2 regions of the Paraburkholderia sp. MM5477-R1 genome follow, and region 2 is predicted to be linked to the other one. Evidence: predicted binding sites of a transcription regulator. Region 2 holds the regulator's gene; the other holds the start of a gene.
The links. Region 2 encodes LexA, which represses DNA repair genes until DNA is damaged. Its sites were predicted from a motif close to ACTGTATNNNNATACAGT; they were not measured.
Positions count from the first base shown of each region.

Region 1: the regulator LexA is predicted to act here: its motif matches at 5,707-5,724, upstream of imuA (translesion DNA synthesis-associated protein ImuA).

Region 1 covers NZ_JBNDMC010000001.1:30,199-39,482, forward strand. The annotation lists one part of gene OKW35_RS00125 (IS3 family transposase) at 1-181, opposite strand, end outside; one part of gene OKW35_RS00125 (IS3 family transposase) at 181-436, opposite strand; partial or broken gene OKW35_RS00130 (3-oxoacyl-ACP reductase) at 502-627, opposite strand; gene OKW35_RS00135 (hypothetical protein) at 763-1,002, shown strand; tRNA gene OKW35_RS00140 (tRNA-His) at 1,371-1,443, shown strand; gene tnpC (IS66 family transposase) at 2,073-3,629, opposite strand; gene tnpB (IS66 family insertion sequence element accessory protein TnpB) at 3,660-4,004, opposite strand; gene tnpA (IS66-like element accessory protein TnpA) at 4,001-4,393, opposite strand; gene OKW35_RS00160 (hypothetical protein) at 4,398-4,673, shown strand; gene OKW35_RS00165 (hypothetical protein) at 4,975-5,550, opposite strand; gene imuA (translesion DNA synthesis-associated protein ImuA) at 5,731-6,438, shown strand; gene OKW35_RS00175 (hypothetical protein) at 6,509-6,724, shown strand; gene OKW35_RS00180 (DNA ligase) at 6,714-7,175, shown strand; gene OKW35_RS00185 (hypothetical protein) at 7,185-7,550, opposite strand; gene OKW35_RS00190 (hypothetical protein) at 7,543-8,112, opposite strand; one part of gene OKW35_RS00195 (IS3 family transposase) at 8,364-9,284, opposite strand, start outside.
Region 2 covers NZ_JBNDMC010000007.1:1,988,490-1,997,773, forward strand. The annotation lists gene OKW35_RS37965 (asparaginase) at 1-38, opposite strand, end outside; gene OKW35_RS37970 (CysB family HTH-type transcriptional regulator) at 217-1,143, opposite strand; gene OKW35_RS37975 (sulfate/molybdate ABC transporter ATP-binding protein) at 1,261-2,319, opposite strand; gene cysW (sulfate ABC transporter permease subunit CysW) at 2,320-3,327, opposite strand; gene cysT (sulfate ABC transporter permease subunit CysT) at 3,324-4,220, opposite strand; gene OKW35_RS37990 (sulfate ABC transporter substrate-binding protein) at 4,381-5,427, opposite strand; gene lexA (transcriptional repressor LexA) at 5,739-6,389, shown strand; gene OKW35_RS38000 (hypothetical protein) at 6,510-6,854, shown strand; gene OKW35_RS38005 (DUF2939 domain-containing protein) at 6,974-7,570, shown strand; gene OKW35_RS38010 (universal stress protein) at 7,689-8,156, opposite strand; gene nodI (nodulation factor ABC transporter ATP-binding protein NodI) at 8,578-9,284, shown strand, end outside.

The sequences.
Region 1 (9,284 bases), on a different contig from region 2:
AGGGCGTCGTTGCTGATACGTCGGCGCGGACGCTCCGTATCGACGTCCCGGGCCTTGCGGGCATGGTAACCGCTGGGGCTGACACCCAGCACCTGGCAGGTCAGGGAAACCGGCCATTGTCGGCTGTGAAGTTCAATCCAGGCGTACTTCAATCCGACACCTTTGCGAAGTACGCCGTGGCTTTTTCCAATATGTCGCGCTCCATCTTCACGCGTGCCAACTCCGCGCGCAGCCGGGCAATCTCCATCTGTTCGGGAGAAACCTGCTTGCCTGCGCCGTTCAGCTTGCCAGCGGCATCGGCCTTAACCCAGTTGTGCAGCGTCTTCGGGCTAATGGCTAGTATCTTTGCCACCGCCGCCATGCTCTGGCCGTTGCGGACCATGCGCACGGCTTCTATCATGAATTCCTGCGTGTACCGTGCTCTCGGATTACCCATCTTTCCTTCCTCCTCGCGTGAGTTTTACACACTCAGCAAGGGATCCATTTTTTACGGGCAAGCTCAAAGTGCTCGACGAACGAAGCGCCAATGCCACTCGCGCCGCCCGTAATGAGCACGACCCGGTCTACTAGGCTGGGATAGCTCGCGTAACGTGCTTGTCCCGAAGATTTTTCGCTAGAAGTTGCCATTCACATCTCGTATTGATTAATCGCTGCGACGACGAAACCGACTGTGCGCCATGGAAGTTTTCTTGTGAGCTAAGCAGGTCCGGCTTAGTGGCGCCCTCCCGTCTGACGCCCAAATGACGCATTGTCTACGAGAAGGTGGCGATCCGCAAAGACGTGCTCGTCGTCGTGCGTTTCCAATACAACGCCGCCGAGCAAGCGACATGGGGGCCAGTGATCAAGCTGATGGACGACCCGCTGCGCCTCGGGGCCGGCCGGCAGCCCGCGAAGGATGGATTTTCAACCCGAAGCGGCCTTTGTCGGCTCTCCCGCAATAAGAAAATACCGGCTATCCAAGAGATCGCGTCGCGTCTTGCGCTCTTGCACGGTGTCCAGTGAGTGCACCTCGGCGTTGTCATGAGGTCGTCCCTTGGCAAACAGTGGCGGCGTTTGAACGACCGCTTTGGAGAAATGTGGCCGTCCGCAGTGGGTCGGTTTGGTGCGTTCGCCGTCGGCCCGCGTTGGGCCAACAAGCGCCGTTGACAAGCTGCAGCCCACAACCGCACAAATCAGTCCGATCTGAGCCTGTCCTCGTCGTTGCAATTCACAACGAGCGGGCCACCACCAACACCAGTGCATGCATACACAGTTCCAGAAGCGCAATTCACAGTCCAAATTTTCGGAACGACTCACCGCGAACCCCGCATGCCACCGTGGGTGAAAGCGCCTGTCTGTTCCGAATTTAGTTTGTGAGATCCTTGTCTGACGCGGCTGCGAGGCATTTTGACGGCTGGATTGTGATTCCTGTCGTCGTGGGTTCGAGTCCCATCAGCCACCCCAAGAGAATCAAACACTTAGCCCGGTCCTTGCGACTGGGCTTTTTGTTTTCTGGAGTCCGTGTAACCGCCATGTAACCGGATTCGCTCAACGCGCCGCCGGTTCGTGAGATTCAATCTCGCCATGTAGCGCCTCCGTGGGCCACGCAAACCTTTGTATGAGCTTTCCAGACTCTTGTCAGCGAACCTGTACACCTTTGTACGATGGCACGACGTACACACCGCATGTAGATTTAGTTCATGGCGATGTGCCTCGTCAGCGGGACCAGCAGCCAAGCCCGTTATCCGCGTCTCCTCCATGTCTATCCCCTGGACTATGGATTTAGCCCGCCCACCTAGGCGGGCTCTTTTTTGTAGGCACGCAACCTGTAGCTGCAACTCCCAGAACGCCCCGAAAGCGGGGAGACCACAATGGAAAGCCGTGGACGCCGCCGGCCCCGCTGCCGCCGGCGCAGCCGTCGCCGAAGACATACCCGGGCTGGAACCCGGACACGCACCGCGTCGACGTGACCCCGAACTCGTCGGTCGGCGGCGAGACGCAGAACGGTCATCCGTACGCCAACTTCCAGAGTAAGCACCTCGCGACGGCCGTCCGCAACGCGGCGCCCGCGTGAGGCATGATCGGGAATCGGGTTACGTGTCAGCAGACGCCGATGGGCCAGACTGCCGAGGCAGCTTCGTGGCCACGTTCCAGGGCAACAGTTCGTCGATGCGGTTAATGGGATGGTCAGCGATATGGGTCAGGACGTATTCGAGGTAGGCGCGCGGGTTGATCCCGTTGAGCTTGCATGTGCCGATCAGACCGTACATCGCGGCTGCCCGCTCGCCTCCGCTGTCGGAGCCGGCGAACAGGAAGTTCTTGCGGCCCAGACTCACACAGCGCAGCGCGTTTTCGGCCAGGGCGTTGCTGATCTCGGCACGGCCCTCTTCGCCATACAGCACGAGCGCATCCCACTGGTTGAGCGAGTAACGGATCGCTTTGGCCAGATCGGATTTCTTCGACAGCGTGGCGAGCTTGTCCGTCATCCAGGTCTTGATGGTCGCGAGCAGCGGCACGCTTTTCTCCTGCCGCACGCACAGCCGTTCAGCAGCGGGTTTGCCACGGATGTCCGCCTCGATGCCGTAAAGTCCACCGATCAGTTCGAGCACCTCTCGGGTCGCCTCGGTAGGCGTTCGGGCATGCACGTCGTAGAGGTACCGTCTCGCGTGGTCCCAGCATGCAGCTTCACGGATCTTGCCGCTCTCGTACAGTTCGTTGAAGCCACTGTAGGCGTCGGCCTGCAGGATGCCCTCGAATCCAGCGAGATGGGTCTGGGGGTGGATGCCTTTGCGGTCGGGCGAGTAAGCAAACCACACCGCGGCCGGTTCGGTCGAGCCCGAACGGGTGTCATCGCGCACATACACCCACAGGCGCCCGGTTCTTGTCTTCTTCTTGCCCGGCTCAAGCACCGGGATCGGCGTGTCATCCGCGTGCAGCTTCGACGGTGCCATCGTGTGGCGGCGAAGCGCCTCGGTCAGCGGCACGCAAAGGGCCTCGCACTGGCCGACCCAGCGTCCCATGCTGGCCGGATCCAGCTTCACGCCGTCGCGCGCGGCAATCTGCGACTGCCGGTACAACGGCGCGTGGTCAGCGTACTTCGAGACGAGGATGTCGGCCAGCAGGCTCGGATGGGCAATGCTGCGCGTGATCGGCAGGCCGGGCATGGACGGCTGCGAGAAGTGGTGGCCGCACGGACAGACCGTCTTGCGCCGGATCGTGCGAATCACCTTGAACATTGCCGCGACGCGGGCGAGCTGCTCGGACACGTCTTCTCCGAGCGGCTGCATGGCGCTGCCGCACTTCGGGCAGGTCGCGTCGGCGTCGAGTACGCGTTCTTCGCGTGGCAGATGCGGCGGCAGCGCTTCTTTCGGCGATGCGTCGCCCACAGGCGTGCTCGCGCTTGATTCGTGGGCGCGTCGCACATCAGCGACACCACGCTCACCGGTCAAGTCCTCGAGCGCGGTTTCGAGCCGCGCGACCTCCCGGTCCAACTGCTCGGACTTGCGGCCGAACTGCATGCGCTTGAGCTTGTCGATCTGCGCCTTGAGCTGCTCGATCTCCAGATCGCGCTCGGCAAGCTGGGCACGGGCCTCGATCAGCAAGGCCCGCAGGGTTTCAACATCGTCAGGAAGTTCGGCGCCGTTCGACATGCGGCGCAGTTTACGAGCCTTCCTCGCGGTTTACAACATCGACAGTGCAGCGGTGCGACGCGGCTGCCGCCAATCGATGCCTTCAAGCAACATCGACAGTTGCGCCGCCGTCAGATGGACCTTGCCGCCATCGGCGTGTGGCCAGACGAAGCGACCACGCTCAAGCCGCTTCGCAAGAAGCCAGAGCCCGTCTTCGGTCGCCCACATGACCTTCACGAGATCGCCGCGCCGGCCCCGGAAGATGAACACGTTGCCACCCAGCGGATTGTCCTCGAGCGCCGTCTGCACCTTTGCCGCCAGCCCCTGGAACCCGCAGCGCATGTCGGTGACGCCTGCCACCAGCCAGACGCGTGTACCCGTGGGTAGAGAGATCACGATCGCACGCTCCCCAGGACGACGCGTAGCGTGTCGGCGTCGACAACGCCGTCGACCTTGACTACCACGTCACCGAACCGGATCTCGATCGTCCCGGCTCGTGCAGTCCGGTTGCAGACGTCCCTTGCATCTGGGGGCATCGCCACGCGCTGCGGCGGCGTCTCATGAACCACCGCCACTGGAATCAGGCACGTCGTTTCCGCCTGCAATTGCTCGCGATAGCGACGCCGCCAGGTGAACAGCATGTTTGCATTGATGCCATTGTCCCGCGCCAGCTTCGCGACCGACGCACCAGGCTCACATGCCGCGGCCGCAAGCCGGCGTCGAAACTCGCGATCATAATTCGGGCGTCCCTTGCGGCTACCCGGCTTGGCTTCCGACTCTGTCACAGTGATGTCCATCAAATCGAAAATGATGGGCACCACTTTGATGTCGGTTCTCGCCGCCGTCTACGACGGTCGTCGTGAGGTGCTTACCTTCCAGACGCGACGCATCTCGGCGAATAACCGCGCCATTGAAAAGCCCCTGGGAAACTCAAGGGGGCTTTTGTCTGCTGCATTGCTGGTTTCCGGGTCGGAACTGTCACTTTCTGAAACGGTCGTTTGCCCTATGCTGCCGGCGGGAAAGCCGCCAATTTATGCTTGTCGCCGCAGCATGCGATATCAGTGACAGCAGCACTCACCGACTCCTGGCTTTTAAGCGTTTCCTCAAAGCACTCGGCGAAGTGAATAGCGCACAAACCGAAATACATGCAGGAGACGGCCACATAGAAGTGTCGATGAATCGGTTTGGAACTGTCATGGTGGTCTTCACGCGACCGGATCGCGGCGATCGCTTAGGCCAGCCCTATGCCCCCATACACCAGTGCGGAAATCATCAGATAGAACATTTTCCACCTCCTCTGCCATCGTCTGGAGTCGACGTTACAGGGACGTGGTTCGGCGACATATGGGTGTGCCTGGCAGACCCACTAAATTGTGTTTTTGCGAGCCCGGGTCTTCCAATGCGGGACAACGATCGGGCTTTTCTTGATCCAGCCTCTTATCGTCTGTTCATCGGCAACGTCCAAATGCAGCGCCATCATTGTCCGGATGAACGATTGCTGATTCTTATAGAGTGGCTGCCCGTCTGAGCTCAATTCTGCACCATGAGCCTCGTATTCGGCCATGACCAAAGCTTTGATTTTTGCGTAAGGGCTCTTTTCGTGACGAGCCTGCGCACCCCGCCGCGCCTGGGCTTGCCTACTTTGCTCGAGAACCTGTTTCAACTCTCTGTCCACTCGCGAATGAAACGAGGCAAGATCTTCAGCCTCCAGTCTATCGATTTCGTTTAATTCGTCTTTCGTAGGGGCAGAGAAGACCTTGAACTTGGTTTTGTTTGGACGGAGAAAGCTAAGTTTTCCACTCTCCCGCGCATTTGAAATCAGTACGGACTTCCTGATAGCCTCCATGAGAAAGGCACTTCGCCGTGCCTTCTCCTCCTCTTGGCGCAGCTCAGTCAACTTCCTCATTATCTCATCGGCGATATCGAACCGGACTTTCACCATGGTCGCCCCTCATTCGTCATCGGCAGCAGGGTCTACCGACTTTAAGCCGCCGCACGCAGCCCGTCAAAGCTGAGATGGCCACCATTGGGCCGCGATGCCCGCCGATGCAGCAGGCGGCTGGGGTCGCCAAACGTTCCGGCTGGTTTGCGGTGCCGTACTGTATGGATGTACAGTATTGGTATGTCAGCCCTTCCCGCCAATGTCGAGCAGATCCACCCCGCGCTTTGGCGGGCGTCGCAGCTTGCCCGCGGCGTCGGTCGGACAGTGGCGACGGGCGATGACGCCCGTTCCGCGGAGCTTCCAGGCAAAGGATGGCCGGTCGGGACCATGATCGAGCTCTTGCCGCAACAGTCTGGCGTCGGCGAGCTTCGTCTGCTAGCGCCGGCATTGGCCACGGCGGGACAGCGGCAGATCGTGCTGATCGATCCGCCGCAGACGCCAAACGTACAGGGGCTGGCCTATATCGGCCTGTCAGCGGATCGGCTGATGCTGCTCCGTCCGAGCAGGAGCGCTGACGCCTTGTGGTCCGCTGAGCAGGTCCTGCGCGCCGGGACCTGCGCCGCCGTTCTGCTTTGGCAAAAGCATATCCGGCAGGAATCCCTTCGAAGGCTGCAGCTTGCCGCGAAAACTGCCGAAACCCTATTTTTTATGGTCCGGCCGCTTCCCCAAGCAGCGGATCCCTCGCCGGCCGAGCTCCGTCTGGCCCTGCGCCCCGCTGACGAGGCCTTGAGCGTCGAGATCATCAAGCGCCGCGGGCCGGCAGCCGCCGGGCCAGTCGCGATCGCGCTCCGCCCGTCCGCCGTTCTGTTGAGCCCGCATGGCCGCACACGCAGGCCGGGACGGGAACTCGTGGTCCGTCCGCAGGAAACCGAGGTTTTCCACGCCTGATCCCGTTCGGTACGCCGGTTGCTCCGTCCTGCTTACCACCACCCAATAAATCCTGGGAGGATCATCGGCCGTGCCGGAGATTGCCTTTGCGCGGCCGATCGAAGCCTCCGATCTGATGCTCGCCACCCTGCACCGAAGGCCGTTCTCCGCGTGCGGGTGGCTTTTCGAGCTCAAATATGACGGGTTTCGCTGCCTGGTCAGGAAGTTCGGCGACCGGGTCGAGCTGATTTCCAGGCTGGGGCAATTCCCTCAATGTTTCATTTCCCGACATCGTCGTGGCGGTTGACGCGATTCCCGGGGACTTTGTCACGGATGCCGAGCTCACCGTCGATGACGCCAAAGGCCGGCCGTCATTTGAGACGCTGCAAACGCGCGCAAAGACCACCCTTCCGACCAATGTTCGCCAGGCCGCCCTCCGGCACCCTGCCCGTCTTTATCTGTTCGACATCCTCGCTGCCGGAAATGGCGGTGCCACACTCGATTATCGCGGCGTGCCGCTTGCCGAGCGCAAGCATCTTCTCCGCGCAGCCTTTGATGATACGAAGACGCTGATCTACATTACCGGGATTCCCGATATCGGCGAATGGGTCTTCGAGCAGGCGATCGCTCACGACCTCGAAGGCATGATTGCAAAGCGCCTCGATGCTCCGTACCTACGCGGCAGGTCGCGCAACTGGCTGAAGGTCAAGCATGCGGGCTACAGTCGCCCGGCAGCGCTCGGTTTCGGGCGAGCCTAAGCTGCAGGTTCATGGGCCAGCATAGGTGCTGCCGACGATAAGGAAAATCATCGAGCCCGCAATCACTGCGAAAAAGCCATAGGCGTGCAACAAGAGATTAGATTCTTTGACCTCTTTATCATCAAAGATCGCCTTGATGTTGATAATGGTTTCAAGAAAGTGGTGCATCGTCAGCATCGCCAGAAAGACATAGGTCCCAAGCAGTTCCATCAGCCAGATCTTGTCCTGGAGCGACAGCCCCCGGAGCCCACCATGTTGGATCTGCTCGATCACGTCATGGGTTTCGGCATCGAAGACCTTATAGAACCCGTAAGCGAGGCCGACGCAGATCGCGATCACGACGACATTCACGGCGAGCTTTATGAATTTATCCATTCTCTGCAGGCCCTCCGAGAAGCATGACCATCACGGCCTCTGCAACCAGAATCAGGGCCGTTGCATAGTACCCGTAGCGCAGGATTTTGCTGATTTGTCTGCTCCCGATACCAACCAGAATATGCGTGGTCGCGATCGCGACCGCTATGCACGCAAGAACTTGAATGGTTCTCCAGCTGGCAGCGTGATGCCAAACGAAATAAATAAATACTATCGTCGCAACGGCGCTCACTGCGACGAAATATCCGGCCCGCCAGGGCGGAAGCGGAGTTTCGAAGGTCCTCATGTAATGCCACTGGCCTTCGGAAACACGGCCGAAAACGAGCGTCGCGAAAAAGCCGATCGTGAACGAGGCAAGCAGGCAGACTAAAGCGACCCGCAAAAGCTGAAGGGGTGGTCCATCCGCCCAGTGAAGCACCTTGACGCTAACCGACGCGAGGACCCCGAAGACGATCAGGATCCGCATTGCGAGGTGAACGAGATCGACGTCCCGGATCGATAGAAGCCGAGAGAGCGCGGAGCCTCGAGTTTCTTCTTCCTCTTCCTCTTCCTCTTCCCGCACTTTCACCTCCCGCCCGATCGGTGACTACGTTGTTTAGCGTTTTTCCAGACTATCGTGCCTTTCACTTTAGCAGGTTTGCCGATCCATCCCTATTCGATCTCACCCCACACCGATGCCGCCTGTTTCAAAGGGGCTGTCCGTTTCCGGAACCAGACGTCAGTCCAAAGACCGTCCCTTGGCCGGTTTCAAAGAGGAGCTGCGGACTGTAGCCGGATCGGCTGCGGCGCGGGTCAAGGTACTTGTCGCCTCAGTCATGCAGCCAAAGGCTGTTTAAGTGTGGCGTGCGAGGCTATCGTGACGACTGACTCGCGCTCCGGATTGAGGGTGACGGCGCCGATTGGTGTCCAGTCTCGCGTGCAGCGTGACCAGCGGGCCGGGTTGCGTTCCCGCGCCTGCAAATACACCTCGTGACGCGCCGCGAGGATCACGTGGTCGTCGCCGTCATGGCGCTGCGCCGGGCTCACGTAGCGGATGCTGCTGTGGCGATGGTCGAAGTTGTACCAATGCACGAAGTCGCTCGCCCAGTCGCGTGCAGCATTGAGATCGGCGAAGCCCGTGTTAGGGAACTCCGGGCGGTACTTGGCCGTGCGGAACAGCGCCTCGGCAAAGGCGTTGTCGTCACTGACGCGTGGGCGCGAGTACGAGGGCTTCACGCCAAGCCAGTGAAGCATGGCCAGCACGGTCGTGGCCTTGAGCGTGGAGCCGTTGTCTCCGTGCAGCACCGGCTTGTCCGCCAGAGTGGCGATGCCCTCGGCCAGCGCTGTGCGCCGCACCAGATGGGCCGCATGGCTGGCATCGTCGCGCTCGTGCACCTCCCATCCGACGATCTTCCGGCTGTACAGGTCCAGGATCAGGTACAGGTAAAACCATTGACCGGCGAGCTCAGCGGGTAAATAGGTCATATCCCAACACCAGACTTCCCGTGGTGCGCCAGCGATGTGCGTGGTCGGCGCTCGGCCAGCCCTGGGTGCTTTGGCCCGGCCCCGATGTGTGGTTTGCCCGTGCTCGCGCAGCACGCGGGCGAAGGTGGATTCGCTGGCGATGTACACGCCTTCATCAGCCAGCATGGGCACGATGCGCGCAGGAGGCATATCGGCGAAGCGCGACTCGTTGGCCACGCGCAGCACCTCGGCACGCTCGGCGGCGCTTAGCGCATGTGCCGGTTGCGGGCG
Region 2 (9,284 bases):
GGGGGAATCGGGAGAGAGGGAGAAGTCGAGGTATTCATGGCGGCGATTGTAAGCGATGCGCTTCGCGTCGCCATGCGTGGAAGACCGGCCGCGGGTTCGGCATGCGCGAGCGTGCGCAACGCGCGAGCGGGCTTAAATCTCATGCGGTGCCCAACTGCACTCATCACCACAAGTATTGACGACGGGTGCAAGTCCCACCCTAAGCTGCTCGCAGCCCTAAGCCGCCTCGCGCAACTGCGCCGCGATGTCTGCCTCGCTCAACTGCGGCGCGAACATCTCGATCAACCGATAGGCGTACGCGCGCAGGAACGCGCCCTTGCGCAAGCCGACACGCGTCGTGCTCGCCTCGAACAGATGCTGCGTGTCGAGCGCGACGAGTTCGCTGTCGCGCTTCGGGTCGTAGGCCATTGCCGCGACCACGCCGATGCCCATGCCGAGTTCGACGTAGGTCTTGATCACGTCGGCGTCGATCGCGGTCAGCACGACGTCGGGCAACGCACCCACTTTCGCGAACGCCTGATCGATATGCGAGCGGCCGGTGAAGTCCTGGTCGTAGGTGACGATCGGGAATTCGGCGATCTCGTCAAGCGTCAGATTCGCACGGCCGACGAGCGGATGATCCTTCGGCACCACCACGACGTGATGCCACGAATAGCACGGGAACGTGACGATGTCGGGAAAACGGTCGAGCGCCTCGGTCGAGATGCCGATATCCGCCTCGCCGTTGATGATCATCTGCGCGATCTGCTGCGGGCTGCCCTGGCGCAGCGCCAGATGCACTTTCGGGAACACCGACGTGAACTGCCGAATCACCTTCGGCAATGCGTAGCGTGCCTGCGTGTGGGTGGTCGCGACGACGAGGTGGCCGCTGTCCTGATCCGCGTACTGACGCGCGACGCGGCGCAGATTCTCCGCATCGAGCAGCATCCGCTCGATCAACTGATGCACGGCCTTGCCCGGTTCGGTGAGCCCGGTCAGACGCTTGCCACGGCGGATGAAGATGTCGACCCCGAGTTCGTCCTCGAGATCCTTGATCTGCTTCGATACGCCCGACTGCGAGGTGTAGAGCACGTTCGCCACTTCGGTCAGGTTCATGTTCTGCCGCACGGCTTCGCGCACGAAGCGCAATTGCTGGAAATTCATCGTTGTGTCTCGGTTCTGCCAGAGTTGAGTTATTGGAGCCGCACATGCCAGGCGAACCACGCGGTACGGCTGATACGTTCTCTCCTGTCCTCAGCGCCGCACTGCGGCGCCGCCACCTCACTGCGCCGGAAACACCCGCATCGCGCGCGGCACCGCGGTGACGCCGTCGCCGATCGCGAGTTGCAGATCACGCCACGTTTCGCGATCGAGTTCGGCTTCGAGCAGATTGCCCTCGCGACCGGCGAGCTCGACGCGCACCGAACCGCCGAGCGTCACCACGCGCCGCACGTCGACGACAATGCCCTCGCGATGCCCCGCCGCCTGCGGATACAACTGCAGATCGTGCGGCCGCACATAGGCGAACGCCGGGCCCTTAAAACCCGCCGCGATCGCGACCGGCAGCGCCGCGCCATCGACGACGAAGCCTTGCGTGTCGACGCTGCCGTGCAGACGGTTCGCCGCGCCGAGAAACTCGTAGACGAACGGCGTCTGCGGATGGTCGTACACCTCCTGCGGGCTGCCGACCTGCTCGACATGCCCGCGATTGAGCACGACGACGCGGTCCGCCACTTCGAGCGCTTCTTCCTGATCGTGTGTGACGAAGATCGTCGAAATATGCAGATCGTCGTGCAGGCGACGCAACCAGCTGCGCAGTTCCTTGCGCACCTTCGCGTCGAGCGCGCCGAACGGCTCGTCGAGCAACAGCACCTTCGGCTCCACGGCCAACGCACGTGCGAGCGCGATGCGCTGGCGCTGGCCGCCGGACAGCTCCGACGGATAGCGCTGCGCGAGCCAGTCGAGCTGCACGAGCTTCAGCAACTCATGCACCTTCTCACGAATCACCTTCTCCGACGGACGTTCCTTGCGCGGCTTCACGCGCAGCCCGAACGCGACGTTTTCGAACACCGTCATATGCCGGAACAACGCGTAGTGCTGGAACACGAAACCCACCTCGCGCTCACGCGCGCCGACCGCCGCGACATCCTGGCCTTGCAGCTCGACCCGGCCGCCATCCGCGTATTCGAGGCCGGCGATCACACGCAGCAACGTCGTCTTGCCGCAACCCGACGGCCCGAGCAGCGCGACGAGTTCGCCCGGCGGAAAGTCGAGCGACACGTTGTCGAGCGCGACGAAATCGCCGAAGCGCTTTTGCAGGTTACGAACGGTGATACCCATTTACAGCTCTCCTTGCTTGAGCGGATGTCGCTGCGACGCAGGCGTGGCGTTGACGAAAAACGAATGCGAAGCGGACTGCGCGCTATTGGCCTGCGAAGCGCCGGACGGCGACACGTGCCCCGCATACGCAGGCACTTCGCGCGCCGCCGACAGTTCCGCCGACATATGACGCCCGGCCAGCAGCTTGAGCCCCAGCGTAACCAGCGCCAGCAGCGCGAGCAGCGAGGCCACGGCGAACGCGGCCGAGAAGTTGTACTCGTTGTAGAGGATTTCGACGTGCAGCGGCATCGTGTCGGTCTGCCCGCGAATATGGCCCGACACGACCGACACCGCGCCGAACTCGCCCATTGCGCGCGCATTGCACAGAATCACGCCGTACAGCAGACCCCACTTGACGTTCGGCAGCGTGACGCGACGAAACGTCTGCCAGCCCGATGCGCCGAGCACGTGCGCGGCTTCCTCCTCGTCGTTGCCCTGCGCCTGCATCAGCGGAATCAGCTCGCGCGCGACGAACGGGAACGTGACGAAGATCGTCGCGAGCACGATGCCCGGCACCGCGAAGATGATCTGCACGTTGTGATCTTCGAGCCACGGGCCGAACCAGCCCTGCGCGCCGAACATCAGCACGTAGATCAGGCCGGAGATCACCGGCGACACCGAAAACGGCAGATCGATCAACGTGGTCAGCAGCGCCTTGCCGCGGAATTCGAACTTCGCGATACACCACGACGCCGCAAGGCCGAACACGAGGTTCAGCGGCACCGCGATCGCCGCGGTGAGCAGCGTCAGTTTGATCGCCGACAGCGCATCCGGATCGGCGAGCGCTTCGAAGTAAAAACGCAGCCCCTTGTTCAGCGCCTGGTAGAACACCGCGGCGAGCGGCACGGCCAGAAACAGCGCGAGAAACAGCAGTGCGAGGCCGATCAGCAGCCAGCGCACGAGCGCCGGCTCGCTGACCGGATCGGGGCGACGCGCCACGCTCGCCGGGTGGGTCGGAACGCGGCTCATTGCACACCTCCACCGATAGCGGCGACGCTCGTGGCCACTGGCGCCGATCCCGTCTTGCCGCGGCTCGTGCGCCGCTGCAGATACCACTGCAGCGTGTTGATCGACAGCAGCATCAGGAACGACACGACCAGCATCACGACCGCGAGCGCCGTCGCGCCCGCATAGTCGTATTGCTCGAGCTTCGTGATGATCAGGAGCGACGTGATCTCCGACTTCATCGGCACATTGCCGGCGATGAAGATTACCGAGCCGTATTCGCCGAGCGCGCGCGCAAAGGCGAGCGCGAAGCCGGTCAGCAGCGCCGGCAACACGGCCGGCAGCACGACGCGGCGAAACGTGAGCCAGCGCGACGCGCCGAGACACGCGGCTGCCTCCTCCTGCTCGCGCTCGAACTCCTCGAGCACCGGTTGCACGGTGCGCACGACGAACGGCAGGCCGATGAACGTCAGCGCGACCAGCACGCCCGCCGGCGTGAACGCGATCTTGATGCCGAGCGGCGCGAGGAACTGGCCGATCCAGCCGTTGCCCGCATACACGGCCGCGAGCGAAATGCCCGCCACCGAGGTGGGCAACGCGAATGGCAGATCGACGACCGCATCGACGATACGCTTGAACGGAAACGTGTAGCGCACCAGCACCCACGCGACGAGAAAGCCGAACACCGCGTTGATCAGCGCGCCGCCTAGCGCCGAGAAAAACGTCAGCCGATACGACGCGAGCACACGCGGCGACGTGACCGCGCGCACGAACTGATCCCAGTCGAGCGTCGCGGTTTTCAGAAAGGTCGCCGCCAATGGAATCAGCACCACGAGGCTCAGATAAGCCACCGTGATGCCGAGTGTCAGGCCAAAACCGGGCAATGCGCTCGGCTTGCGGAAGGTCAACGTGGTCATGCTGGATACTCGTTCATGGTTGATGCTCGCGCGGTTGTTCGTTTTGCCGTGCTGCCGTACTGCGGTACTGCCGCACTGCTGGGCACCGGACCCCGGTTAGCCGAAAGCGCGCCCATTGGGCGCGCCCTTTTGCCCCTGGCTGTGATTCAGGCGGTGGTTCTTACTGCGGCTGATAAATTGAATCGAACACGCCGCCGTCCGCGAAATGGGTCTTCTGCGCGTTGGTCCAACCGCCGAACGAATCGTCGATCGTGTAGAGCTTCAGCTTCGGAAACTTCGCGGTCAGATCGGCGGGCACCTTGCTGGAACGCGGACGATAGAAATTGCGCGCGGCGATCTCCTGACCTTGCTCGCTATACAGGAAGTTCAGATACGCTTCGGCCAGCTTGCGCGTGCCGTGTTTGTCGACGACCTTGTCGACCACCGCGACCGGCGGCTCGGCCAGAATGCTCACCGACGGCACCACGATCTCGAACTTGTCCGGACCAAACTCCTTCAGCGACAGGAACGCCTCGTTTTCCCACGCGATCAGCACGTCGCCGATACCGCGCTGCACGAAGCTCGTGGTCGCGCCGCGCGCGCCCGAATCGAGCACGCCGGCGTTCCTGTACAGCTTGCCGACGAACTCCCTGGCCTTCTGGTCGTTGCCGCCCGGTTGATGCTCGGCGTACGCCCACGCGGCCAGATAATTCCAGCGCGCGCCGCCCGAGGTCTTCGGATTCGGCGTCACGATCGACACGCCCGGTTTCACCAGATCATCCCAATCCTTGATGTGCTTCGGGTTGCCCTTGCGCACCAGAAACACGATCGTCGACGTGTACGGCGATGCGTTGTCCGGCAGACGCTTTTGCCAGTTCCTGTCGACGAGCCCCTTGTTCGCGAGCGCGTCGATGTCATAGGCGAGCGCAAGCGTCACGACGTCGGCCTGCAGTCCGTCGAGCACCGAGCGAGCCTGCGCGCCCGAGCCGCCGTGCGACTGCCTGAAGGTGACGGCTTCGCCGGTCCTGGCCTTCCATTCCTTGCCGAATGCCTGATTGATGTCCTGATACAGCTCGCGCGTCGGATCGTAGGACACGTTCAACAGCGTGGTGTCGGCGTGCGCTACGCCGCTTGCGCCCAACATGCCGAGCGCACCGGCCGCGCCGACGGCGAGCGCCGCGATCAGTTTTCTGGTTCGAGCCGCAAGCCCCATATGCCGATGGTTCATTTCAATTTTTCTCCGCGTGATGGTCCGCTGATGAGCGTCTGGTGTTGTTCTGCGTCGCGGTCACGTGCACATGAGCGCCAACCGGAGGCCAGTCTATCGAAGCGCTTTCATTATTAAAAATAATGTTTCTTCATTTTTTAATGCTCAAAAGTGGTAACGACAGATGCGCCGGCGGTTGGGACGCCGACAACGCCGTCATGTCGCCGATAAACGACGCCCCAGCGTGGCCCTTGCGCCGAACTTAAAGTAAAGCTTGAAATGCGCCGAATACTGTATAAAAATACAGTCACCTGTTCATACATACAGTGGCCATGACAAAACTCACCGCACGACAGCAGCAGGTTTTCGATCTGATCCGCCGCGCGATCGAACGCACCGGCTTTCCGCCCACTCGCGCGGAAATTGCCGCCGAACTCGGGTTCAGCTCGGCCAATTCCGCAGAAGAGCATCTGCGCGCGCTGGCGCGCAAGGGCGTGATCGAACTCGCGGCCGGCGCGTCGCGCGGCATCCGCCTGCTGTCCGGGCAGGAGGACGCGCCGTATCAGTTCACCCTGCCGCATGCGGGCCTGATGCAGTTGTCGTTGCCGCTGATCGGCCGGGTCGCGGCGGGTAGCCCGATCCTCGCGCAGGAACATATCTCGCAGCACTACGCGTGTGACCCGGCGCTGTTCTCGAGCAAGCCCGACTACCTGCTGAAGGTGCGCGGCCTGTCGATGCGCGACGCGGGCATTCTCGACGGCGACCTGCTCGCGGTGCAAAAGCGCACCGAAGCGAAGGACGGCCAGATCATCATTGCGCGGCTTGGCGACGACGTGACGGTCAAGCGTCTGAAGCGCCGGCCGAATGGCATCGAACTGATCGCCGAAAACCCCGATTACGACAACATCTTCGTGGAAACCGGCAGCGCCGATTTCGCGCTCGAAGGGATCGCGGTCGGGCTGATCCGCCCCAGCGAGTTCTGATCTTTCGCTGTCGCCAGAACGCTTGCGCCGGTTTGTCCGACCCAAGCCGCATTTACGCCTGCATTTCCGACCCAAGCCGCATTTACGCCTGCATTTACGCCGAATCGCCTGGAGAGACTCATGGAACGCCTTGCCCGCCTGTTGCCCTTTCGCCAGTTCGGCCGTCTGCGCCATCTGCGCAAGCTCACGCCCTGCGCGCTAATCGAGGCGCCCGCTGCGCGCACGCCGTCGCTGTTCGACGCGGCTGCCGAAGCTTCCGGTCTGCCGTCGTCGTTGCCGGCGTTCGCGCGCGTGTCGCTGAATTCGGCGCTGAACATCGCCGAGCCCGCGCGTCGCGCGCCGGTGCGGGTCTATCATGGACCGTCGCGACTGATCATGGTCGGCACGGTCGACGCCGTATGCCGTATGATCGATCGCTGCATAGCCGACGAAGCCAACGTGCACGGCGCGGTGTTCGAAGCGTGAGCGAATCCTGAGTACGCATGCAACAAGCACTTCGGATGTTCAGAGATTCGCGTGGGATGGGATCGTTTCGTCCTCGCCGTGGTCGACGTTAGATCATCACTGACGTGGAGTCCCATTCGATGACAATTCGGAAACGCATACAGGGCAGCGCCACCCGGCCGCTGCTGATCACGCTGATCGTGGTGATCGTGATTGCCGCGCTGGGCTTTATTTATGCGTCACCGTATCTCGCGGTGAACAATCTCAAACGCGCCGCCGATGCGCGCGACGTGCAAACCGTCAATCAGTACGTGGACTTTCCCGCGCTACGCGATAGCCTGAAGCAACAGGTGGGCGCCATGCTGACACGCCGGCTCGAGGCGGATGCCGGCAACAAGATGGCCACGATCGGCGCGGTGATCGGCGTGACGCTGATCGGCCCGCTCGTCGATGCCTATGCGACACCCGACGGCGTCGCGGCGCTGCTGAACGGCATGCCGCCGCGTGGCACGCCGGGCGAGCAACCGTCCGCGCCGCCGGCCGCACCAGCCGCGGGCGACACCACCACGCAGGCGAGCGCACCGCCGCCCGGGCGTCAAAGCACGGCCGGCTATCGCAGTCTCAACGAGTTTGTCATCACGTACCGGCGTGGCGAAGGTAACGCGAATTATTCGGCAATCTTTCGTCGCGAAGGTCTGGTCACGTGGAAACTCGCGGCGATCAATCTGAACGAGTGAGATCGAAGCCTGGCCGGATGGGATGCGTGGCTGGCCATCGGGGCCGGCCACTCGACAGGGCCTATTCACATCTGGACTAGATAACGGGGCGCGCGGCTTCGCGTCCCTCACTAGCCCATTACGCCGCAGCCGCCTGCTGCTGCTCCTGCGCGGACGAGCACGCCACCAGAATGCTGCACGACACGCGGTCGAGCAGCGGCGTGTTGCCCGCCCCCATCCACCACCGCGACAAACCAGTCCTGCAGCGATGACCCACCACCACGAGGTCGACCTGCAACTCGTTGGCAAGATTGGCGATCTCGTCGATCGGATGACCGAATGCGAAATGCCCTTGCGCGCTCACGCCTCGCTCGGTCAGCCAGTTCACGCCCTCCTGCAGAATCTCGCGGGCCGTTTTTTCGAAGCTGCTGCAGGCGACGTCCGTCAACAGGCCCGCGCTCTGCGCGATGCTCGAACGCATGTCGACGACCGACAGCAGATGCGTTTCCGCCTTCAGTTCCAACGCCAGATCGGCACCGCAACGCAGGGCTTTGCGGCCTTCGCGCGAGCCGTCGTAGCACAACAGGATTTTCTGGTAGCTCGCCATCTGTTTTCTCCATTCGCGCGGAAAGCGCGGTCTGAATCAATCATGGTGCGCCGCAATTCGGCTTGCAAGGGATGGAAAACGCTAAGTGCATACTCGGTGCATGCCGATCCAGTCTGCACAAGCGTTGGGCGACCCGACGCAGTGTTTGCACACGGATGCCGCAATGCAAAACTTCGTTTGCGAACGCTGCGTCGACACACTGCGGGCCGGTTGACGTGCCAGTCGTGCCACCGCCAATCAGCGGCGCGAATCGACACCGACGAGCGCATCGCACCCTGCGCATGACGCGTTCCCGGACACCCGCTCGCATCAGCGATCCGATACCTGGAGTAAGCGGCTTCGCGTGCGCAATGCGTGCATCGCAGGTATGTTGTGTGTCGTGCGCGTACGTTGTGTCTTTTTCCGGAGCCTTGCTCGAGCCATGCCCACCGCCCCCATCGAATTCCATCAGGTCAGGAAAAGCTACGGCGAAAAAACGGTCGTCGACGGATTGTCGTTTCATGTGAACACCGGCGAATGCTTCGGGCTGCTCGGCCCCAACGGCGCCGGTAAGACCACGACATTGCGCATGCTGCTCGGCATTGCGGCGCCCGACGCCGGCGCGATCCGGCTGTGCGACGAGCCGATCCCGGGCCGCGCGCGCCTCGCGCGCTCGCGCGTCGGCGTGGTGCCGCAGTTCGACAACCTCGATCCCGATTTCACGGTGCGCGAAAATCTGCTCGTATTCGGTCGCTACTTCGGTATGAGCGCCGCGCAGTGTCGCGCGGCGGTGCCGGGTCTGCTCGAATTCGCTCGCCTCGAGAACAAGGCGCACGCGCGCGTGAGCGAACTGTCGGGCGGCATGAAGCGGCGCCTCACGCTCGCGCGCGCGCTGATCAACGATCCCGACGTGCTGATCATGGACGAGCCGACCACCGGTCTCGATCCGCAAGCACGCCATCTGATCTGGGAGCGGCTGCGCTCGCTGCTCGCGCGCGGCAAGACCATTCTGCTGACCACGCACTTCATGGAAGAAGCCGAACGGCTCTGTCATCGACTGTGCGTGATCGAGGAAGGCCGCAAGATCGCCGAAGGCGCGCCGCGCGAGTTGATCGAGTCCGAAATCGGCTGCGACGTGATCGAGATCTA